DNA from 2 places in the Paenibacillus sp. OK060 genome. Region 1 is predicted to be linked to the other one. Evidence: a T-box and tRNA genes for the amino acid it is inferred to sense, from the RefSeq annotation. Region 1 holds a T-box; the other holds one or more tRNA genes.
What was found. A T-box is a leader RNA that pairs with one kind of tRNA and senses whether it is charged. The one in region 1 lies ahead of BLS14_RS25490 (valine--tRNA ligase), so its partner is inferred to be a tRNA-Val.
Positions count from the first base shown of each region.

Region 2: it has a tRNA-Val gene. The T-box ahead of BLS14_RS25490 (valine--tRNA ligase) is inferred to sense a tRNA for this amino acid. The anticodon was not compared.

Region 1 is NZ_FNFR01000008.1:23,027-33,446, forward strand. It holds gene murC (UDP-N-acetylmuramate--L-alanine ligase) at 1-829, opposite strand, end outside; gene BLS14_RS25485 (bifunctional folylpolyglutamate synthase/dihydrofolate synthase) at 886-2,262, opposite strand; gene BLS14_RS25490 (valine--tRNA ligase) at 2,340-5,006, opposite strand; T-box leader at 5,065-5,344, opposite strand; gene BLS14_RS25495 (LysM peptidoglycan-binding domain-containing protein) at 5,503-6,975, opposite strand; gene BLS14_RS25500 (RluA family pseudouridine synthase) at 7,112-8,020, opposite strand; gene hemL (glutamate-1-semialdehyde 2,1-aminomutase) at 8,017-9,321, opposite strand; gene hemB (porphobilinogen synthase) at 9,344-10,345, opposite strand.
Region 2 is NZ_FNFR01000002.1:1,197,436-1,207,855, reverse strand. It holds gene BLS14_RS11790 (VanZ family protein) at 1-618, shown strand, start outside; gene BLS14_RS11785 (manganese catalase family protein) at 730-1,632, opposite strand; gene BLS14_RS11780 (hypothetical protein) at 1,862-2,158, shown strand; gene BLS14_RS11775 (DUF3889 domain-containing protein) at 2,213-2,533, shown strand; gene BLS14_RS11770 (hypothetical protein) at 2,703-2,915, shown strand; gene BLS14_RS11765 (hypothetical protein) at 2,909-3,190, shown strand; gene BLS14_RS11760 (DUF3892 domain-containing protein) at 3,251-3,487, opposite strand; gene BLS14_RS11755 (GNAT family N-acetyltransferase) at 3,598-4,041, opposite strand; gene BLS14_RS11750 (hypothetical protein) at 4,278-4,523, opposite strand; tRNA gene BLS14_RS11745 (tRNA-Val) at 4,677-4,749, shown strand; gene BLS14_RS11740 (hypothetical protein) at 5,400-5,780, shown strand; gene BLS14_RS11735 (winged helix-turn-helix transcriptional regulator) at 5,928-6,263, opposite strand; gene BLS14_RS11730 (NADH-dependent flavin oxidoreductase) at 6,391-7,587, shown strand; gene BLS14_RS11725 (organic hydroperoxide resistance protein) at 7,810-8,229, shown strand; gene BLS14_RS11720 (YdhK family protein) at 8,471-9,031, shown strand; gene BLS14_RS11715 (SDR family NAD(P)-dependent oxidoreductase) at 9,197-9,877, opposite strand; gene BLS14_RS11710 (TetR/AcrR family transcriptional regulator) at 10,074-10,420, shown strand, end outside.

The DNA of each region.
Region 1 (10,420 bases):
CTGCTTCCAGACAGGTAATAACCGTAGCCATCGCATTATAAACGTTATGTTTACCTGGAACTGACAACTCCACCTTACCCAACACATTGCCCTGATGGCTCATCGTAAAGGAAATTCGGCGGTCGCCAAGCACGATATCTGTTGCTGTATAATCAGCAGCATAATCAATGCCGTATGTGGTCACCCGTGATTTCAGCTCCGGTAAAATGGCTTGAACATTCTCGTCGTCAGCACATACAATGGCCGTGCCTTCTGGACGAATCTGACTCAGGAACTGCACATAAGCCTTTTTGAGTTCTTCAAAATCACTGTTATAGTTCTCAAGGTGATCCGCTTCAATATTAGTCACAATACCGAGCCAAGGGTGATACTGCAAAAATGAACCGTCGCTCTCGTCCGCCTCTGCAACAACCCAGTCGCCTTGGCCTGCCTTGGCGTTGGTGCCCACGTTCATGATTTCCCCGCCAATGATGTATGTCGGGTCTGTATCACATTTATCCATAACGAGTGCAATCATGGATGACGTGGTTGTTTTGCCATGAGCCCCGGCTACAGCCACACCTTTGCGCTCGTTCAGCAAACGCGCGAGCATCTGGGCGCGATGCAGAATCGGGATGTTCAGCTTTTCAGCTGCTACCCGTTCCACATTATCAGCTGGAGCTGCCGTGGAGTAGACAACCAGGTCTGCCCCGTTTACATGCTCTGCCGTATGTCCGATATATATTTTCGCTCCCTTGGCTGCCAGCTTCTCGGTCAACTCCTGTGAAGCGACATCCGATCCGGTAACGGTGTATCCCATCTCAAGCATAACTCTCGCGATGGCACTCATGCCATATCCGCCAATCCCTATAAAATGAACGTGTTCCGATGTATTTAACAAAACTTTCACCAACCTTTTTCAGAATCGGTTTGATGCAAAAGGGCTGCCCGCACATCTGCAATCAGGTACAATGTGCCGGACACCACCCCCAGATCTTCCGCTTCCGTCCGTGACTTCAATAGATCAAGTGCCTTTACCCATTCGGGCTCGACGATGATTTCCAGCTCCGGTTTCGCAATGGCGGGACGTACCCGTTCGACGATCTGCAGCAATTCGGCTGCATCCATTTTGCGTCGGAAATCTGGCTCGGTCAGGATCAGCGTATCCACTAGTGGCAGTATATGCTGCAAATACGCTTCGTGATGCTTATTCGCCAGCATGCCCATCATCAAAATTAACTTGTTGTGAGGATATACGTCGATAATGCTCTTGGCCAGCGATTCGGCCCCCTCCGGATTATGCGCTCCATCCAGAACAATGCGGGGCTGATCAACCACTTTCTCGAACCGTCCTGCCCAGAAGGCATGTTCCAGTCCAAGCGCAATATCTTCATCATCCAGCATAAATGCCATGTATTGGCGAAGCAACTCTAGTACCATAAGTGCGCCCGCTGCATTGTCGCATTGATGTACGCCCTGCATGCGAATACGAGCGTCCAGATCACGGAACGGTCCTGTAAAATGAAAAGATTGTCCGTTCTCATCACTGTCCAGTCTATGATAGGAGAAACGATCTCCCGCCAGATACACGGTTGAACGCAGCCGCTCTGCCGTCTCCTGGATCACCTTCACAGCCTCTGGCTGCGTGGCACAGGTAACAACGGGTACCCCCGCCTTAATAATACCCGCCTTCTCTCCAGCAATCGCCTCAATCGTATCTCCCAGTACATCCGTATGGTCCATACCGATATTGGTAATGACCGATACCACGGGTGTAACAATATTCGTTACGTCCATCCTTCCCCCGAGCCCTGTCTCCCATACTACAATGTCAGGGTAGCACTCTTCCGCATAATACAGAAGGGCGATTGCTGTAGATACCTCAAACATCGTAGGTGATCCAAGGGGAGTTGAAGCCATCTCTTGAACCAATGGATACAGGCGGTTTGAGATTTTGAGCAACGTTTCTTCCGGGATATCCTCACCGTTGTACTGAAAACGGTTTGTGAATTTGGTGATATAAGGGGACGTAAACGTTCCAACATCATATCCCGCCTGAAGAAGCACTGACGTCAAAAAAGCGCAAGTCGAACCTTTGCCGTTCGTTCCCGCGACATGAATAAATTTGAGACGCTGGTGAGGATTACCCAGCAATGACATCAATCCCTCGATTCGTTCCAATCCAGGTCGGATGCCAAAAGGAATAAGGCCATTGATCCAGTTCACGGCCTCGTCATAGGTAAGTAAAGGAGATGCTATTTCTGTCCCGTTAAGTTCCGTCATATGATTCACCTTTGGTTTGAGTTTGGTTGAAAAAAGCGGCCGGATGGCGCAGAAGCACTCCATCCGACCCGAATATATTAACCTTTCAGTTCCTTGATTCGTGCAATCACCTTATCCCGTTTATCGGAATAATCCGCTTGCTTGGCGCGCTCTTCCTCAATAACCTTGGCAGGAGCCTTGGCAACAAAGCCTTCGTTCGCCAGCTTTTTCTCCACACGGAGTACTTCGCCCTCAAGGTTCTGCAACTCTTTCTCCAGACGAGCCACTTCCTGATCAATATCAATAAGACCCGCCAGCGGCAAGTACAACTCAGCCCCAGTAATGACTGCAGTCATTGCTTTATCCGGTGAACTCAGATCCAAGCCGCTGTCGAACTCGGACGTATTACAGAAACGTTTGATGTAATGGCTGTTGCGTTCAATGATGCTGGATGTCTCTGCGTTGTTCGCTTTCACCATCAATTCAATTTTCTTGCTCATTGGTACGTTTACTTCTGCACGGATGTTTCGTACTGCACGAATGGTATCCATAAGCAGGTTCATCTCGGCAACCGCTTCTGGGTTCTCCAGTGCAGGGTCATACACAGGCCAGGAAGCCAACGTAATCGTTTCGCCTTCATGCGGCAGATGCTGCCAGATCTCTTCCGAAATGTACGGCATGAACGGATGAATCAGGCGCATAGTCTGATCCAGCACATAAGCAAGCACCGATTGTGTTTTCTTCTTGGCAACCGGATCTTCCCCATAGAAGGACAACTTCGCAAATTCAATATACCAGTCACATAGGTCATCCCAAATAAAGTTATACAGCAAACGGCCTGTTTCTCCAAATTCATATGCTTCGATTAGACGCGTAATATCACGAGAAGTTTCGTTCAGGCGGTGCAAAATCCAGTAATCCGCTGTTCCAAGGTCTCCACTAATATCGCGATCTTCATAGGTGAACCCTTCCAGATTCATCAAAGCGAAGCGCGATGCATTCCAGATTTTATTGGCAAAGTTACGAGCCTGTTCCACCCGTTCCCAGCGGAAACGGAGATCCTGACCCGGAGTACTACTTGTAGAGATCATGTAACGCATTGCATCCGCACCATATTTCTCAATCACATCCAACGGATCAACACCATTGCCTAGCGATTTGGACATCTTGCGTCCGTCTGCATCACGAACAAGACCGTGCATCAGCACATCCTTGAACGGAACCTCTTCCGTGAACTCCAGAGCGGTAAAGATCATACGCGCCACCCAGAAATAAATAATGTCATACCCTGTTACGAGTACACTTGTCGGGTAGTAACGTTTCAGATCTTCCGTGTCTTCCGGCCAGCCTAAAGTAGAAAACGGCCATAATGCGGAGCTGAACCATGTATCCAGAACATCTTCATCCTGTCTCAGCTTGCGTCCAGCGTATTCTGGCAATGTTGTCGGATCTTCAGCAGATACAATAACTTCTCCAGTCTCCTCGTCGTACCAGGCAGGAATACGATGACCCCACCACAATTGACGAGAGATACACCAGTCACGAACATTCTCGATCCAGTTCAGATACGTTTTCTCAAAACGATCCGGAACAAAATGAACCCCTTCACCGCTTTGTTGCTTCTCAATCGCTTTCTCCGCGAGTGGCTTCATCTCAACAAACCACTGTGTCGACAAATACGGCTCAACGACAGCTCCTGTACGTTCGCTGTGTCCAACCTGATGCGTATGATCCTCAATGTTGATCAATACGCCCTGTTCTTGCAGGTCTGCAACAATCTGCTTCCGGCAGTCACTGCGATCCAGTCCCTGATATTTGCCTGCTTCGGCATTCATCGTACCCGTCTCATCCATCACCGTAATCTGTGGCAGATCATGACGAAGGCCCACTTCGAAGTCATTCGGATCATGAGCAGGCGTTATTTTCACGGCGCCGCTTCCGAAATCTTTATCTACGTACTCATCTGCAATAACCGGAATTTCGCGCCCGATAATAGGCAGAACAAGCACCTTGCCAATCATGTCTGCGTAACGCTCATCCTTAGGATGAACTGCAACTGCCGTATCTCCCAACATCGTTTCCGGGCGAGTTGTCGCTACTGTGACATACCCACTTCCGTCTTTGAGCGGATAACGCAGATGGTACAAGTGACCCTGAACTTCTTTATATTCAACCTCGATGTCGGACAGTGCAGTCCGATTCACCGGGTCCCAGTTAATAATTCGTTTGCCTCGATAAATGAGGCCTTTTTCATACAGTTGAACAAACACTTTACGCACAGCCTGGGATAGACCTTCATCCAGTGTAAAACGTTCACGCGAGTAATCGAGCGATAAGCCCATCTTGCCCCATTGCTGACGAATGGTCGTTGCGTATTGCTCTTTCCAGTCCCATACCTTCTCCAAGAACTTTTCGCGTCCCAGATCATAACGAGTCTGACCTTCTTCACGCAATTTCTGCTCTACTTTGGTTTGGGTAGCAATACCTGCATGGTCAGAACCCGGCAGCCACAGTGCATCATAGCCCTGCATCCGCTTGGTACGAATCAGAATGTCCTGCAGTGTGAAATCGAGCGCATGCCCGATATGGAGCATTCCGGTTACGTTCGGGGGTGGGATTACAATCGTATAAGGTTCAGCATCTTTACGCTGGCCTGCCTTGAAATATCCATTTTCCATCCAAGTGGAATACCATTTTTGTTCCGCAGCTTTCGGATCATATGTGGTTGGCATTTCTGTTGCAGCTGAATTTTTTTGTTCAGACATGTGTCATTCCTCCGTTACTTATTCATCATCGCCAAAAAACAAAAAAACCTTTCATCCATCAAAGGACGAAAGGTTAGCTTTCGCGGTACCACCTTTGTTTCACGCAGATAGAAAGATAGACTACCCCTTCTGAACTTACGTGACACTTCAAGCAGATAACGGCTGCGACCGGCCCATCCTACCTTAGGAATGAATGATACTAAAGTTACTCATCCCTTGTATTCAAACAGGCAACTCCCGGGCGACTTCGATCAGTTGGTTCCTACGGAATTTCCCAGCGCTACAATCCCGCTCTCTGAAAGGTCATACTGTCTACTACTCCCGATCCACGTTGTTCTTCAAAAAACCTAAACACATCATACCCTGCCCGTGCCCGATAGTCAACCTGACAACAGCGGAAAAAGCGCGCTGCAATGCAGGTTGAGGGCTGACAAAGCAAAAACCCGCCATCCTCAAGGGATCACGGGTCGAAATGGTCATTAAACCAGCCTACAGGTTAAGGGATATATAGAATCTGTCCTTCTTCCACAACCTGTTCGGACAAACGATTATACAACTGGAGCTCTCGGGTACTTAACTGATATCGGTCTGCAATGGTATCGAGCGTCTCTTCACGCTGTACAATGCATAACTTCACCTTACGGAACGGGGTCTGATCGACAATGGTGCCGAGAAACAGGTTCTTCCACTCTACATCATCAGGCGGGTATGCTTCTTGCTGCTGGACTCCAGCAAGTGCCTCTTGCTCCCGTTCAGCCTCCGCCTCCCGTGTCACCCTGCCAGAGGATAACAAGGAGGAGATGCCTACGCCCTCTTCCTGCTTGGGTGCGGATTCTCTCTTGCTGCCAAAAGCAACCTTAAGCTCCGGCTTGTCTTCCGTCTCAGCCACAGGTTCAGGGATAAAAGATTCTTTTTCAGCAGGCTCATTCGTCTCCACCGCTTCAAGAGGAGGTGTGTTTTCCTCCGAAATTTCCGGTTCAGATGCTGCGAAGACATCCTGCCAGTTCTCTGACTGCGAACCTGCCGGAACATCTGCAACCGTCTGATCCTCCTGCTTTGGTTCAGATCGGGCAGATTCAAAATGCCATACGTCCGGCGCTGCCTGTTCATCCGAAGGCTGCAGATCCAGTTTGGAATCGGTCTGCTCCGAATTCCTTAGGTTCGTATGTAAGGTCTCGACGGAAGGCTCGGACCAGACAGACGACTCTTCAGCCAGAGGAAGCAAAGGCTCAGATTCAGGGTAAGAAGCCAACCTGTCGGCTGTCTCCGCTAAAAAAGACGAAACGGGAGAAGGCGTATCGGACAACACATCCGCTTGCGCTTCATCCTCCTTGTCCCTCAAGGACGAGGACTCTTCGTTTTCAGCTATTTTGCTTTGCTCCGCGTTCCCATCCCCTTGCTGCCAGGATTGAAACGGTTCGGAAGCAGCTTGAAATAGATGTTCCTGCTGTAACTCCTCTTCGCTCCGTTGAAGCAGATACTCCTGAGCAAACACATTGGGATAGCTGCCTGTCTGCTCTGTTTCAGCAGAACGGTCACCCTGCTGAGGGTCGGGCGAATGTACAACGGTAAACTCATCTGCTGACCAGACCTGCGGTTCCTCCACCGGAAAGCCCTCGATACCGCGAAGCGACAATACGCCAGTAATGTTCAGACTTCGGTTGGATAACAAATCGACATCAAAATTTTCGATCTCAATGGAAATATCCTCAAGCGATCTTACCCGGTTCAGGGGTACCGTGATCTCCACCGGAATAAAATGTTTGAGTTCTTCCGAGATCTCGTTCTCTCCCCGATACGCACCTGTTAGCAAAAGATGGCCTCGCAATGTTGCATGATCATCCTGACCTATCACCTGAATGCGGGGATATAACTCAATTTCCTCCAGTTCCTCAATTGCAGGAACTCCCTCTGACAAATGAACGCGCTCATAAATATCGAACCGTAAACCATAAGGTTGATTCAACAAAGGTGGCGTCCTCCTTTCGGCATATGTTCACCATGATCCTTCTCATGGGACTGATCCATGGTCCAAATCCTTCGTTACCCCATCTATATGCCTTGAATGAGATGAGCATGCCACCTTTTGTGCAAACCTTCCCAGTTTATTGGTCCTTGCCTTCCCGTTGTACCAGTTGTTCAAAATCCTGCGGCCAAGGGTCTGCCACTTCAATTCGAGCACCTGTCAGTGGATGAGCAAAACTCAGTGTCTCACCATGAAGCGCTTGTCGACCAATAGAATCCCTTCTGCCTTCATATAACTCATCTCCGATGAGGGGATGCCCCGCATAACTTAAATGCACCCGAATCTGGTGTGTGCGTCCTGTATCCAGTGTCAGCCGGACAAGGGTCGCCCTATCCCATACCTCCACGATCTCCACGTGAGTTACAGCGTCCTGCCCACCTTCAGAGATACGTCTGCGTTGCTTGTGATGCCTGTCCTTCCCAATCGGAGCATCAATTGTATTCAGCTCCGTGGATATCTGACCGCCTGCAATGGCGACGTAATGGCGCCCAATGTCTTTACGGCGCATCGCTTCATCCAGTTTGGCGAGGGCAAAAGCATTTTTGGCATATAAAACAGGTCCAGTTGTGTCCTCGTCCAGACGGTGAATATGGCGTACATTCGCCTGAATTCCATTCATTTCGTAATAAGACGCAACCGCATGATCCAGCGTAATCGCTTGATCCGCCCGGCTCCCATCGGGATGAAGCTTCATTCCGGCCGGTTTATGCACGACCAGACAGAAGTCATCCTCATACAGAACATCGATATCCGCCCAACGCGGTTCAACATCGATCGGCTGAGACGCAAAAAGGGCCAGCCGAAGCCGGTCCCCTGCGAGTTGTATGCCTTGGTTCGTCTTTAGCTGACGCAACATTTTCTCTGGTAACTGAAGCTCAGACAAGAGCCATTGCTCTGCAGCCGTTTGCCTGTCTGAACTGCCTGTCACCGCTTTGCCTGGCATTAGCTCAAGCCATTCCCCACGACGTTTCCAACTTTTAATGGTCATAATGATTGAAGAGCCTTACGGTTTGCCTCGATCGTATCGTCAATATCCTGCTCCGTATGCACGCCAGAAACAAACATGCCTTCGTATTGGGAAGGTGCAACACTTACACCCTGATCAATCATGGCCGCAAAGTAACGACGGAATTGATCCAGATTGCTTTCTTTGGCAATATCATAATTCGTAACTGGAACAGCACTGAAAAATGGACATACCATCGAACCAACACGGTTAATCGTCATGGCTACACCTGTCTCTGCTGCATTCTTCTCAAACCCAGCCTGCAAGCGTGCAGACAGTGTCTCCAGACGATCATAGACCTCCGGTGTCAACAATTTGAGTGTCGTATAACCTGCTGCCATAGCCAGTGGATTACCGCTCAGTGTACCTGCCTGATAGATCGGTCCGGTCGGAGCAATCTGTTCCATCAGATCACGTCTGCCGCCATAAGCGCCCACCGGAAGCCCGCCACCGATTACTTTACCCAGACAAGTCAGGTCAGGTGTAACGCCATATCGTCCCTGTGCACAGTTCAACCCTACACGGAAACCGGTCATGACTTCGTCAAAAATGAGCAGACTGCCGTATTGAGACGTCAAATTGCGCAGGCCTTCAAGGAAACCTGAAACGGGTGGCACAACTCCCATATTACCTGCAACAGGTTCCACAATGACGGCAGCCAGTTCTTCACCATAACGTTCAAAAGCAAGCTTCACTGACTCCAGGTCATTGTATGGAACCGTAATCGTATTCATAGCCACACCTTCAGGAACACCAGGGCTGTCAGGCAGACCTAGTGTTGCTACACCAGACCCTGCTTTGATCAGCAAGCTATCGGCATGCCCGTGATATGATCCTTCAAACTTCAAAATTTTACTGCGTCCGGTTACACCACGTGCCAGCCGAATTGCACTCATGGTTGCTTCCGTACCGGAATTTACCATTCGTACGATATCGATCGAAGGCACACGGTCACAGACGAGTTTTGCCATCTCTGTCTCCAGCAATGTTGGTGCACCAAAACTTGTTCCTTTAAGGGCTGTCTCACGCAAAGCTTCTACAACGTCAGGATGCGCATGTCCCATAATGAGCGGACCCCAGGATCCCACATAATCAATAAAAACATTGCCATCAATATCATAGATTTTGGAGCCTTCTCCGCGCTCTGCATAGATCGGGGTAAGCCCCACCGATTTGAACGCACGAACGGGACTGTTCACACCCCCAGGTATGTACTGCTTGGCTTCTTCAAATGCGCTGCGTGAGCGCTCATCATTGCGACGAGTTCCTTGTTGTGCAGTCATGAACATCCTCCTTAATATAAATTTATTTCTCGGCCAACCAGCGTGAAGCGTCTTTTCCGTAGTACGTAATAATCATATCTGCTCCCGCACGTTTCATACTCAGCAGAATTTCCATAGCCACTTTCTTCTCATCAATCCAGCCTTGAATCGCCGCTGCCTTCACCATGGCATACTCTCCACTTACGTTGTAAGCAACCAGTGGCAGATCAAATTGGTCCTTGATCGTACGCATGACATCCAGATAGGACAGTGAAGGTTTCACCATCAACATGTCCGCGCCTTCGAGCACATCGGTTTCGGCTTCACGCAATGCTTCACGAGCGTTCGCCGGGTCCATCTGATACGACTTGCGATCTCCGAATTGTGGAGTGGAATCCGCGGCTTCGCGGAATGGACCATAGAATGCCGAAGCATATTTTACGGAGTAGGACATGATCGGAATATGACTAAAACCATTCTCATCCAGCCCGGCACGAATCGCTTGGACAAATCCATCCATCATGTTGGATGGTGCAATGATGTCCGCTCCAGCTTTAGCCTGGGATACCGCTGTTTTCACGAGCAGCTCCAATGATTCGTCATTGAGAACATCTCCGCAAATGTGACCGTCCACTTCCACGGTGTGCACCATACCACAATGACCGTGATCGGTGAATTCGCACAGACAGGTATCAGCAACAACCAGCAGCTCAGGATACCAGGACTTAATCAGCTTCGTTGCTTCCTGTACAATACCATCTTCAGCGAATCCAGACGAACCAACACTGTCTTTGGTTTCAGGAATACCGAATAAGAGCACAGCCGGAATACCCAGATCGGCAATCTCCTTCACTTCTTCCTGCAGACGATCCAGCGAGAAGCGGAATACGCCCGGCATGGATTTGATTTCGGATTTTACATTTTCACCATAAGTAACATAGATGGGTTGGATAAAGTCATCCACAGTCAAATGGGTCTCTCTCACCATATTGCGAATACCTGTGGATTGACGTAAACGGCGATGCCGCACAATTGGAAAACTCATACGTGTGAAACCTCCCTGAATAGTGATGTGGAGCAAAAAGCGAAGCGCGCCGGTATCGTAAAGAATTCAGCACGC
Region 2 (10,420 bases), on a different contig from region 1:
GCCGTTGGATATGGAGCACAGCGGATAGTAAAGCATCATCGGAATACATTAAAAGGACTTATTCGAATCTTCCTGACAGCGATTATTTTTTCAATAGGTACGATCACTGTTGTTGGCGGCCTCAATCATTATTTAGATAACGTTGACGGAAAAAGTGTTGCACTGAATGAACTTGTTTCGAGTGACGGGGCTGTAGTATGGGATGAAGAACTCTCCAGTTTTACAGTAGGCCAGACAAATGTTGAGCCTCAAATCAATCTGTACAGTAGAGAAAAACAAAATACGAATGAGTTTTCATATCTCTTAAATGGAAAATACAAAAATATGAAAGGTTATTTCGCTATCCCGGACGATGTTGTCCGCACAGCAAGCAATGAGACTATTACAATAAACTTTATTGCCGATGGCACAGAAATCTATTCTTCGGTTGTATCGGCGAACAGCGGGGAGAACCATCCTGACTCTTTTCAAACTCCGTTAAAGGGAGTTAAAGAACTGACCATAAAAGTAATAACCGATGGTTCAAATCTGATGACCAATATAGTGATGTGGGACATTACACTGACAGAGCCAAACACAGGGCAAAAGTTCATCAACAGCATTAAATCCATGTTTTAACACATCAAAAAAAGCCCTCGATCCTGCCACTGAAGCAGCAAGATCTGAGGGCTTAATCCATTTTCATGCCATTTCAACAATAACTAATACATCCACTACAACAAAGCTTTCTTAATCCGCAATATTTCCCGCCATCTTCAGACGACGTGCAATTTCCTGGAACTCTTCCTGCGAAATGCCTGGGGCGAATTCTTCTTCCACCGCAGGAGCTTCAGGAATCGGGTACCCTTCAGGTACGCCTTGAATGACTTCCAGCGGTTGTCCATCTTCGGGGTGTGTTCCTTTCCAGATCTGACTGATTGCAGTAAAGTCTTTATCACTATAGGTATACAGCTTGGTGTGTAGACCTTTTTCTTCGTATTTCCACGCCTCGTTAAAGGATTTGTTGCTCAGGGAGGGAATCGGCACCAATTTGGTTACATTCACTCCGGTTGCGATTTCAAGCGCTTTAGCATAAGCGACTACATGCACACCGCCGCGTACCAGCAAATAGCCAACAACTGCCCGGGCTGCAGGGTGATCGGTCATTTCATAAACTTTCATTTTATGTGTACGTGCTCCGCATTCAAGAAAAAAGTTATGCAGCAGATCTTCGACCAGATTTCCACTGTTAAAAACATGGGCGCCTGTCCATGGATTGCCCATGGAGTCGAAAGGCATTGCTCCCTGTGCGCCAGCCAGGAAATGATAGGACAGACGCGCATCCTTCACGGAACCAAGTGGTGTATCGTCAGGCTCTTTGTACTCAGTGGAACCTCTGAGGCATTTGTTAATGCCATGGGACACAAGCTCTACGTGACCCAATTCTTCGGCGGTGATACTCATCACCAGATCGTAGAAGGGTTTCAATTTTTCTTTAGAGCGAAAATTAAAGGATTGATAGAGGTAATTGTTCAACGTTGACATCTCTCCGAATTTACCACCCAGCAATTCTTGTATCGCTGCCGCTGCATTCGGGTCCGGTCTCTCGACATTTGGGATTTCAATTGCGATTTCATCCATACGTTTGAACATTCGGTGTAACCTCCTCGAAATGATTGTTCAGAATAATGAATTGATGCTGTCATGGCCTATTACACGTTTATCGAATACGCTAAACCCATAATTTTGCAATTGAGGCTTAAGGCGTATGTAGTTAAGTCTACATTTGTTATTTCCAATCCCGTGTTATTTATGTACAATCAGGACAAATGAAGTTAAGTATGGTTGTCATTATTTGATTTAAATGAAGGAGAAACTGAGAGTGCGCAAAAGTTGGATTATGGTAGGATGGGGTGTCCTGCTGCTTGTCGTTTTTGGATGTAGCGATGTTACGGCAGCATACGCAGATTATCCAAGTGAGCTGGATCAACAAACACGAGATGCGCTTATAGAAAAGTACGGTTTGGAAAAGCCGGAAGATCCACAACCGCGTAATCTTTTATTGGAGGGTGACTGGGGGATAAGCTTCAAATCACCAATCGAACGGTATAAGATCGCGATCAGTACGATTCAATCGCTCCAGCAACCGATTACGTTTATCCTTCGTCTACTCGTGTAAAATAAACTTCTACAGGGCAGGCTAACGTAAACATTGTCCCGAGGAGTGAATGATATGAGAATGCTCATCGTAGCCCTGATGACGGTGATACTAAGTTTAAGTGGACTAGCAACAAGTTCAGCAACTGCAATTCCGGATTATGCGAAGTGGGGAATCATTGCAGTGAAAGAAACACAAACCAAGTACAACGTGGATATTTTGGATTACAAACACATCGGCCGTACCTCACTAACAGCAGACCAATCCCGTGAACAGTTCAAGTTATGGGTACGTAACAAAGACGGTAAACAATTTGCTGTATTTGTAAATGTTGATTTTAACCCGTCGACCCAGCAGCTGAAAAAAGTACAATTCACGGAATCGGATCGACGTTGAACTGAACATGCACTGCATAGCAAGGCAGGATAGGAACCAGACTTCCCTATGAGAGGGAGTGAGTCTGGTTTTTTTATTTCAAAAAAATCCTTTTTTTAGTTGTTGAATAAAGAACTTATGTTCGCATATAATAATAAAACAAACACATGTTCTTATTGGAGGGATGATTATGCTAGGGAAATATATTGGTCAGATGGTGGAGCTCGTCTACATGGATCGTGCAGGGCATATTACACAGCGGCAGATTCGAATCAACAGTGTACGGGAAGGTAAGATTAGAGCATCCGCAGGGAAAGAGGGGGCACCCCGAACATTTCTTGAACAAGGTATTCTGGCATGGCGTCCCGTACTCCATAAGGAAGGGAAGGAAGAAATATGCTGAATGATTTTGAACGCAAAATTTTGCGTATTATTGTTAATTATGCGGGGCAGCGTCGCCGAGTACCACGAATGGATGAGCTGGAGAATAAGACGGGCAGAACCAAGGCGTTCATTCATGAGTCACTGCTGGAGCTTGAGCGCAGGCAGCATATTGTGTGGGAGAACAAGTCTACGCTGGAAGGCATACTAATTCTGCAAGCATGGGAGCAGGAATCACAGCCCATTCGCAAAAGCCAGCCTGCTGGCGATGCCGTGAAATATTTTACCGAATATTAAAACGTAAAAAACGCCAACCCGGAATGCCGGATTGGCGCCATGTTAATCAGCATACATCTATTAGAAGATAGGAAGTTGATCAAGGTTATTGGTTGGGTCGCCGTCTGCGTCACCGCGAATGTACATTTCGCCGTCTTTGCCTTTAAAGACGTTCACACCTGCAATTGATCCTGCTTTTACTTCTGCCAGTGCTTGTTGGTAATCCAGCACACGTCCGGATGAAGTTTGAAACGCTGTCAGATCGCCGTCACCATTTTTTTGTACTGCTGTGAAGCTTTCGCGTGTCGTTTGATCCATGATGTCACACTCTCCTTATCTGACCAAATAGGAATCTGGTTACCTCTTTAGCCTGTCCGGATCAAAAAAAAGTATGCACTACATAGCTTCATATCGCACGCAGAGGTTATTTACAGGCTCTTTTGCATACGAACGTGCAGAATGTCTGCATCATAAAAAGGCTCTTCCGAGATCACTTCATATCCGAGCTTCTCATAGAACTTCTGCGCCTGGCATTGTGCGTCCAAAACAGAGTAGGCCAATCCCAATTCGCGTGCTCGTTCTTCCATGGCTAACAGAAGCACACGTCCGTAACCGAACGAACGATGAGATTTGAGTACAGCGATACGCTGCATTTTGGCGGTATCCTTGGTGTAATAGATCAGACGCCCTGTGGCTACAGCCTGTCCATCTTTACTCAACAATACGTGATGCACATCAGGACTGATGATATCATATTGATCGATCTCAATGTCAGCAGGCACCTGCTGCTCGATTACAAAAACATGATTGCGAATATCCAATGCTTCCTGGAGTTGTTCTTCAGTCGTTACATAACTAATCTCAGCTGCCAATTCCATACCTTCTTTCTGCTCTACGCTATCAGACTGAATTATACAAAAAAATGCTTTTCCTGTATAGTTAAGACTGGAACATACTGGGAGAGGAGGGGCGCACCATGGGTATGGCAGGAGTGATGGCAATCACCCTTTTGATGGCGGCAGGAATGATTGCTTTGTTGTATTATGTGACTAAGAAGGCGTACTCCAAAAAGTGGGACGAAGACGAGTGAAATGCAATTTGATGTTCCTCAGGGTAAGACTTCAACATTGCCTTGTGGGGAGTAAACGTCATGCACAACAGACTTGGAATACACATCCAGCCAAACGGGCAGATCATCATTCACCTCATGGGACTCTTTTAACTGTTGGAATTGTACTGTATGTTCATCTCGTTCCAAACTACAACCGACAGAAACGTATATTAATGCAACAAGCGCAATCAAACAGGCTAAGTTTTTGGCTATGATAAATAAACGCAGCTTACGTTCTTTCATGTTCCTCATATGGAAGTCACCTCGTCATCAAAATGGTAATCATTCCTTTATTGTGCACCAATTCGAATAAAATATTACCAATATAACGATTGACAATGAACACGGTTACTTGGTATGATACTGTTACTCGATTGGAAAACAATCAGATATCATGATCTGTTAGCTCAGCTGGGAGAGCACTATCTTGACAGGGTAGGGGTCAGTGGTTCGAGCCCACTACAGATCATACGCGAGAAGCCTTGCAGAGCAAGGCTTCTTTTCCTTATAGAAGAAACTACACTATAATTTTGTGTTCATTAAAGAGAAATGGTTAATTTTTGGTCAAGATCATGTTATTTTGCTAAGTATCTCGTTAATTAAATTGCTTTCTACAAGTTCTGTTATTGATTATCGTTAAAAAAATGCCAACGTCACATTAACTGTGAGTTGGTATTTTTTACGTTAACCGAAAAGAACAGTGTTTAACTTTTCAGCTGTTTCTTTTGCATGCGTATGTCGCATTCCGTGAAATTTAATTATTGGAATGTTCCAACAGCAACCAAAAGTTTTAATCACTTGGCAGAAATAATTATAAATCGACTATTTGCCGTCAAAAGCCTCCATAATGAGAAAATAACTGCTTATGATGCAGCGATCCAGCACCGGCAGAATTAAAATGAACAATTGCAGAACTACCGGCGTTCTGATTATATATAAAAAGTTTTCTCACTGTGTAACATTCTCTGATTGTAAGTGTTCATTTATATATAGGGAAATTAAAATTACAAACAAAGTTTTGAGTACTTTCACAAGTAAAGATCAGGGTGCATTTTCAAGCAGACCAAAAATAACTTGAATAAAACAGCACTAATCATTCAACTATAGGAGGATATTCTTATGAGAACAAAATCACTAAAATTCATTACAGTTGGTGTGATTTTTGCTTTAGGGATTGGAATAGGTGTCTATGGATGGGGAGCTGCATCTGCTAATACTAGTCCCTCTGAAGATCAAATGGAAGTAAAAATCAATGATAAAGGTGAAACATATGGTTCATTTGTTTATCATGATGGAAAAGAAATAGATTTAGTTAAGGCTATAGGTGTAAACGGAACGGAAGGTTACATCAAGACTTCAGATATGAATCAAGATTTGCCACAAACTCCCGAAGAAGCAATTCAGAGTATGAATGAACCAAAAGTCGATAAGTATATAAACTTATACGATAGCAACGAGAATATTATCGGGAAATTTCTACTTGAGAGTTCAGAAGATTAAAACTAAACTACACTACACTACTCCCCCAAAAGATGCTCTCCATAATGATTGCGAGCACTTTAAAATCCCAACAAGTAAATTCAGTTCACGTACTGCTCCACTTGTAGTATTCTACTGAAAATATACATATAGCTTGCAGCAGTTTGACTAATTCTTCTGCAAATCAGCAAGATTCTGTCTACCCCAATCGCAGAGACTCTCCAGCACAGGCATCAGCGTTAATCCTTCACGAGACAAAGAGTATTCTACTTTTGGCGGTAATTGTGGGTACTCTGTACGGATAATTAATTGGTCGGCTTCTAGTTCCTTCAGTTGAGAGCTTAGCATTTTATGCGTAATTCCATCCAAAGCTCTTTTCAGTTCTCCATATCGCAATGTTTCTTTTTTCCATAACCAAAATAAGATATGCATTTTCCATTTTCCACCGATCAACGACATGGCATGTGAAAATGGTTTAACGTTTACTTCCTCAGCAATTTCCATATTCCACTCTCCTTTTAGTTAGTATCTACCTTTTAAGTGCATACTATACTCTTTTTTCACCCTACTATACAATAACTCATGAAACAGAGACAAGGGTGGACACGCCTAATAAAAGGAGAGAATATATATGGAAAATAGTAATCGTAATTTCTTGCAGCCTTATACATTTGCGAATGGTTTTACGTTGAAAAATAGAGTGGTCATGGCGCCAATGACAACAATGTCCAGTTTCTTCGATGGTTCCATCACCAATGATGAAGTCGATTATTATGCCGAACGGGCTGGAGGCCCTGGAATGATCATTACAGGTGTTGCGTACGTAACCGATGGGGGAAAAGGCTTCGAAGGTGAGCTCTCCATCGCAAGTGATTCTACAATCAAAGGACTGTCCAAAATTGCAAGAGCCATTCAGAAAGACGGAACGAAAGCCATTGTGCAAATCTTTCATGCAGGGCGCAAAACGAACTCCAAAACGCTAAGAGGTGTACAACCCACCAGTGCGAGTGCAATCGCTGCCGCTCATCCAATCGGCTCGGAGACGCCGCGTGAATTGACTCCTGAGGAAATCGAAAACATTATTAAGGACTTCGGCAGAGCAACCTTACGAGCCATTCAAGCTGGTTTTGACGGGGTAGAGCTTCACGGGGCCAACACATATCTATTGCAGCAATTTTTCTCCGTCAATTCCAATCAACGGTCCGATCAGTGGGGTGGCAGTTTTGAAAATCGTATGCGATTTCCGCTGGCAGTCATTCAGGAGGTTGCATCAGTTATTGATGCCCATGCGGATAAACCCTTTATCCTCGGTTACCGGATTTCACCGGAAGAAATTCATATGCCGGGCATCCAGCTCGAAGACTCCTTGGCTTTTGCCCAGGCGCTGACAGACACTCGGGTTGATTACATTCATCTGTCGATGGGAAGTTACAAACGAACATCTTTAAACCACCCCGATGACAAAGAGCCAATCTTAACTAAATTCGTCCGGGTTTTGGATCACAAAAAACCTCTGATTGGCATCGGATCGATTGAGCGGCCGGAAGACGCGGAAGAGGTCATCAACGCCGGGGCAACTTTGGCTGCACTCGGACGGGAATTGATTCGTGAGCCAAAATGGGTACAGAAGGTGAAAGCAGGTGACCTTGGCAGCATTCGTTACCAAATATCCCCGTCGGATATGGATGAGTTGCGCATTCCATTGGCGATGCAGACTTATCTGGAAGGTTCGTTTCGGGAGGTCATGCACTTTACTACCGACAGTCAGGAAGGGACTGACTACCAGAATTCACTTGCACCGATGGAGGGCTTTGAGAAGAAAATGTAAAAGCTAAACTATATTAGGTAGATTCAACTTTTGGATCAGTGATAGATATTTATCAATTACGGAGCAACCATTTCCTGCTATTACAAGAGGGAATGGTTGTTTTTAATTTTTATAATAATGATTTACAAACACAATTAAATTGTGTACAATCTAATTGTTAGCAAAACAAAAGAGACATCATCTTTACAAAATAAAATCTAAATTACAGAGGAGCCAATACTCATGAAAACATTATATGAAACTACAGTTATCAATACAGGTGGACGTCAAGGGATTGTGCAATCGCCAGATAACGTATTTATGCTTGATGTCGCTGCCCCACCTGAACTGGGAGGCAAAGTGACGACAGCTACGAATCCAGAGCAATTGTTTGCAGCAGGCTACAGTGCTTGCTTTAATTCAGCGCTGGAATTTCAGTTAAAGAAACACAAAGTCGAAATTGAGAGAAGCACAGTATCGGCTACGGTTATGCTTGTGACAGACCCTACGGATAATGGTGTGAAACTGGAAGTGGAACTTGAAGTTAAAATTGAGGGTTTGGATGAGGAGACAGCACATAAATTTGTAAAACTTGCGCATGAATACTGCCCATATTCCAAAGGAATCAAAGGGAACGTCAATGTTACCGTGGGACTAGCCTAATTATTGAGCTGAGTCGATCGAACGGTTTCGTTTCGAACTTCATGTTGAAGTCTGAAGCATGTATTTAAAATAATTTCTAAAAACTGAAGGCCTCCGAAAAATCGGAGGTTTTTTTGATATGCTCTTAATTCTGCAGCGATAACCAACCAAATAATAGATAAAGAAATCAATTACGGTTGAAATATACCCATATGGGGTATATTATGAGAGTAGAAATCGAAAGTTCAAAGGAGTGCAACTCATGAAAAAGTATGCAATGATATTGCTGACTACGGTGATCACGGGCAGTGTGATGTTAAGTGGATGTGGCAAGAATGCTGAGCAGGATAATAGCAGTAGTGACAGTCATGCAGCGAGCACAGGAGAGATGCACCACTCGGATTCGGGAGAATTACCGGAAGGACTTCAGGAAAAGAAAAATCCTACATATCCAGTGAGCAGCCATGTCGTGTTGAGTACGGACCATATGGCCGGAATGAAGGGTGCAGAAGCAACAATTGTGGGAGCCTATGAGACAACAGCTTATACAGTCTCGTATACACCAACTACAGGGGGAGACACTGTGAAAAATCATAAATGGGTCATTCAAGAGGAAATTCAGGACCATACGGATCAACCGTATGCAGCAGGAGCAGAGGTTGTGCTGAACGCTGACCACATGCCAGGAATGAAAGGTGCTAAGGCAACGATTGACTCCGCTGAGCAAACGACGGTATATATGGTTGATTATACCCCGACCACAGGCGGAGATCCGGTGAAGAATCATAAATGGGTCACGGAAGAAGAATTGTCTGCTAAATGAGAGAGCTTGAAGTAAGTGCCTGAAGTAATAGTTGTTAAGCCTCACATCCATGCGTATAACTTGTGTTAGTCATTATGTGATTACCAAAACCACCCTCCTCACTTTTTAAGTGAAAAGGGTGGTTTTATATATAACAACGCAAAACTATCTTTTGAAAATCTCCAGTTACCATACAATCGTTTCTGGAGTAACACCAACCGGGAATGTTTCCTCAGCTTTATCTTTCTCCACATACATATCATACCAAGCGTCAGCAATGTATTTAGGGTCTGTTGGTGTATCCGGCTTGATGAATACACCCAAGGAGAGGTGACCCACATAAATGCCTTTCGGAGCGAGGTCCGTATGCAGATTGTTGGCATAGTTTCGTAATCCGCCCAAAGCAATCCCCACGTTACCCATCATCGGAATTGGATATATAGCGGAAAGCCCAGTGGTGAACAGAATCGCTCCAGTCTGAAGTTCCAGCATAGCTGGTAATACCTGTTGCACACTATGAATTGCACCAAGTACCAGACCCTGGAACTGATCCAATGCATTATCCGCAGTAACATTCATGGCAGGTGTCGGAGGGAACTGTCCAACGGTTGGACTGAATTCGAGCACATCAATAAAACCGTACTTCTCTTTGATTTGGTCAAAAGCTTGTGTTAATTGTTCCGGGTTATATAGATCGGCTGCGAAGCCGGATGCTTCAATACCTTCTGATTTTAACTGGGCTGCCAGGTTATCGAGTTTGTCTTGGTTTCGTGATACCAAAGCGACCTGAAATCCGTTTTGTCCAAATTTCTGTCCTATAGCCATCCCGAGTCCGGGGCCTGCGCCAACAATGACGATGGTTTTCATATCATGTTTCTCCTTTTCATTCTTATATTGTAAATAGTAGACTAGACAACTAAAGTAATGTAAACAACGCTTGTTGTTAAGCATGCTATACTAATCCAATCAGGCTTACAATCAGCAAAAATGCAGAATCGTTGCGTAGACAACAGTTCCTATATTTTTGTTGCGAACATTATGCAAAAGGCGAGGAGACGTTCGAATGACGATCAAAAATAACCAGGATCCTCGTGTCATACGGACACGTCAGCTCCTGCAGGATGCGTTCCTATCCCTATTGCAGCATCAGGACTTTGATTCTCTGACCGTGGGGGATATTACCGAAAAAGCTACGGTGAATCGAGCCACATTTTATGCACACTTCACCGATAAATTTGCCATTCTGGATTCGACCGTTACGTATTCATTCATGGAGAAATTGAATGATCGAATGGATCAGGGTGATACATTTAATGAAGAAGTTTTGAGAAAAATATTAACAGCCCTGTGTGAATTTCATGCTGAAGTCAGTACTCGCTGCGAACGAAGTTACAGGTCACTGGGAACCGT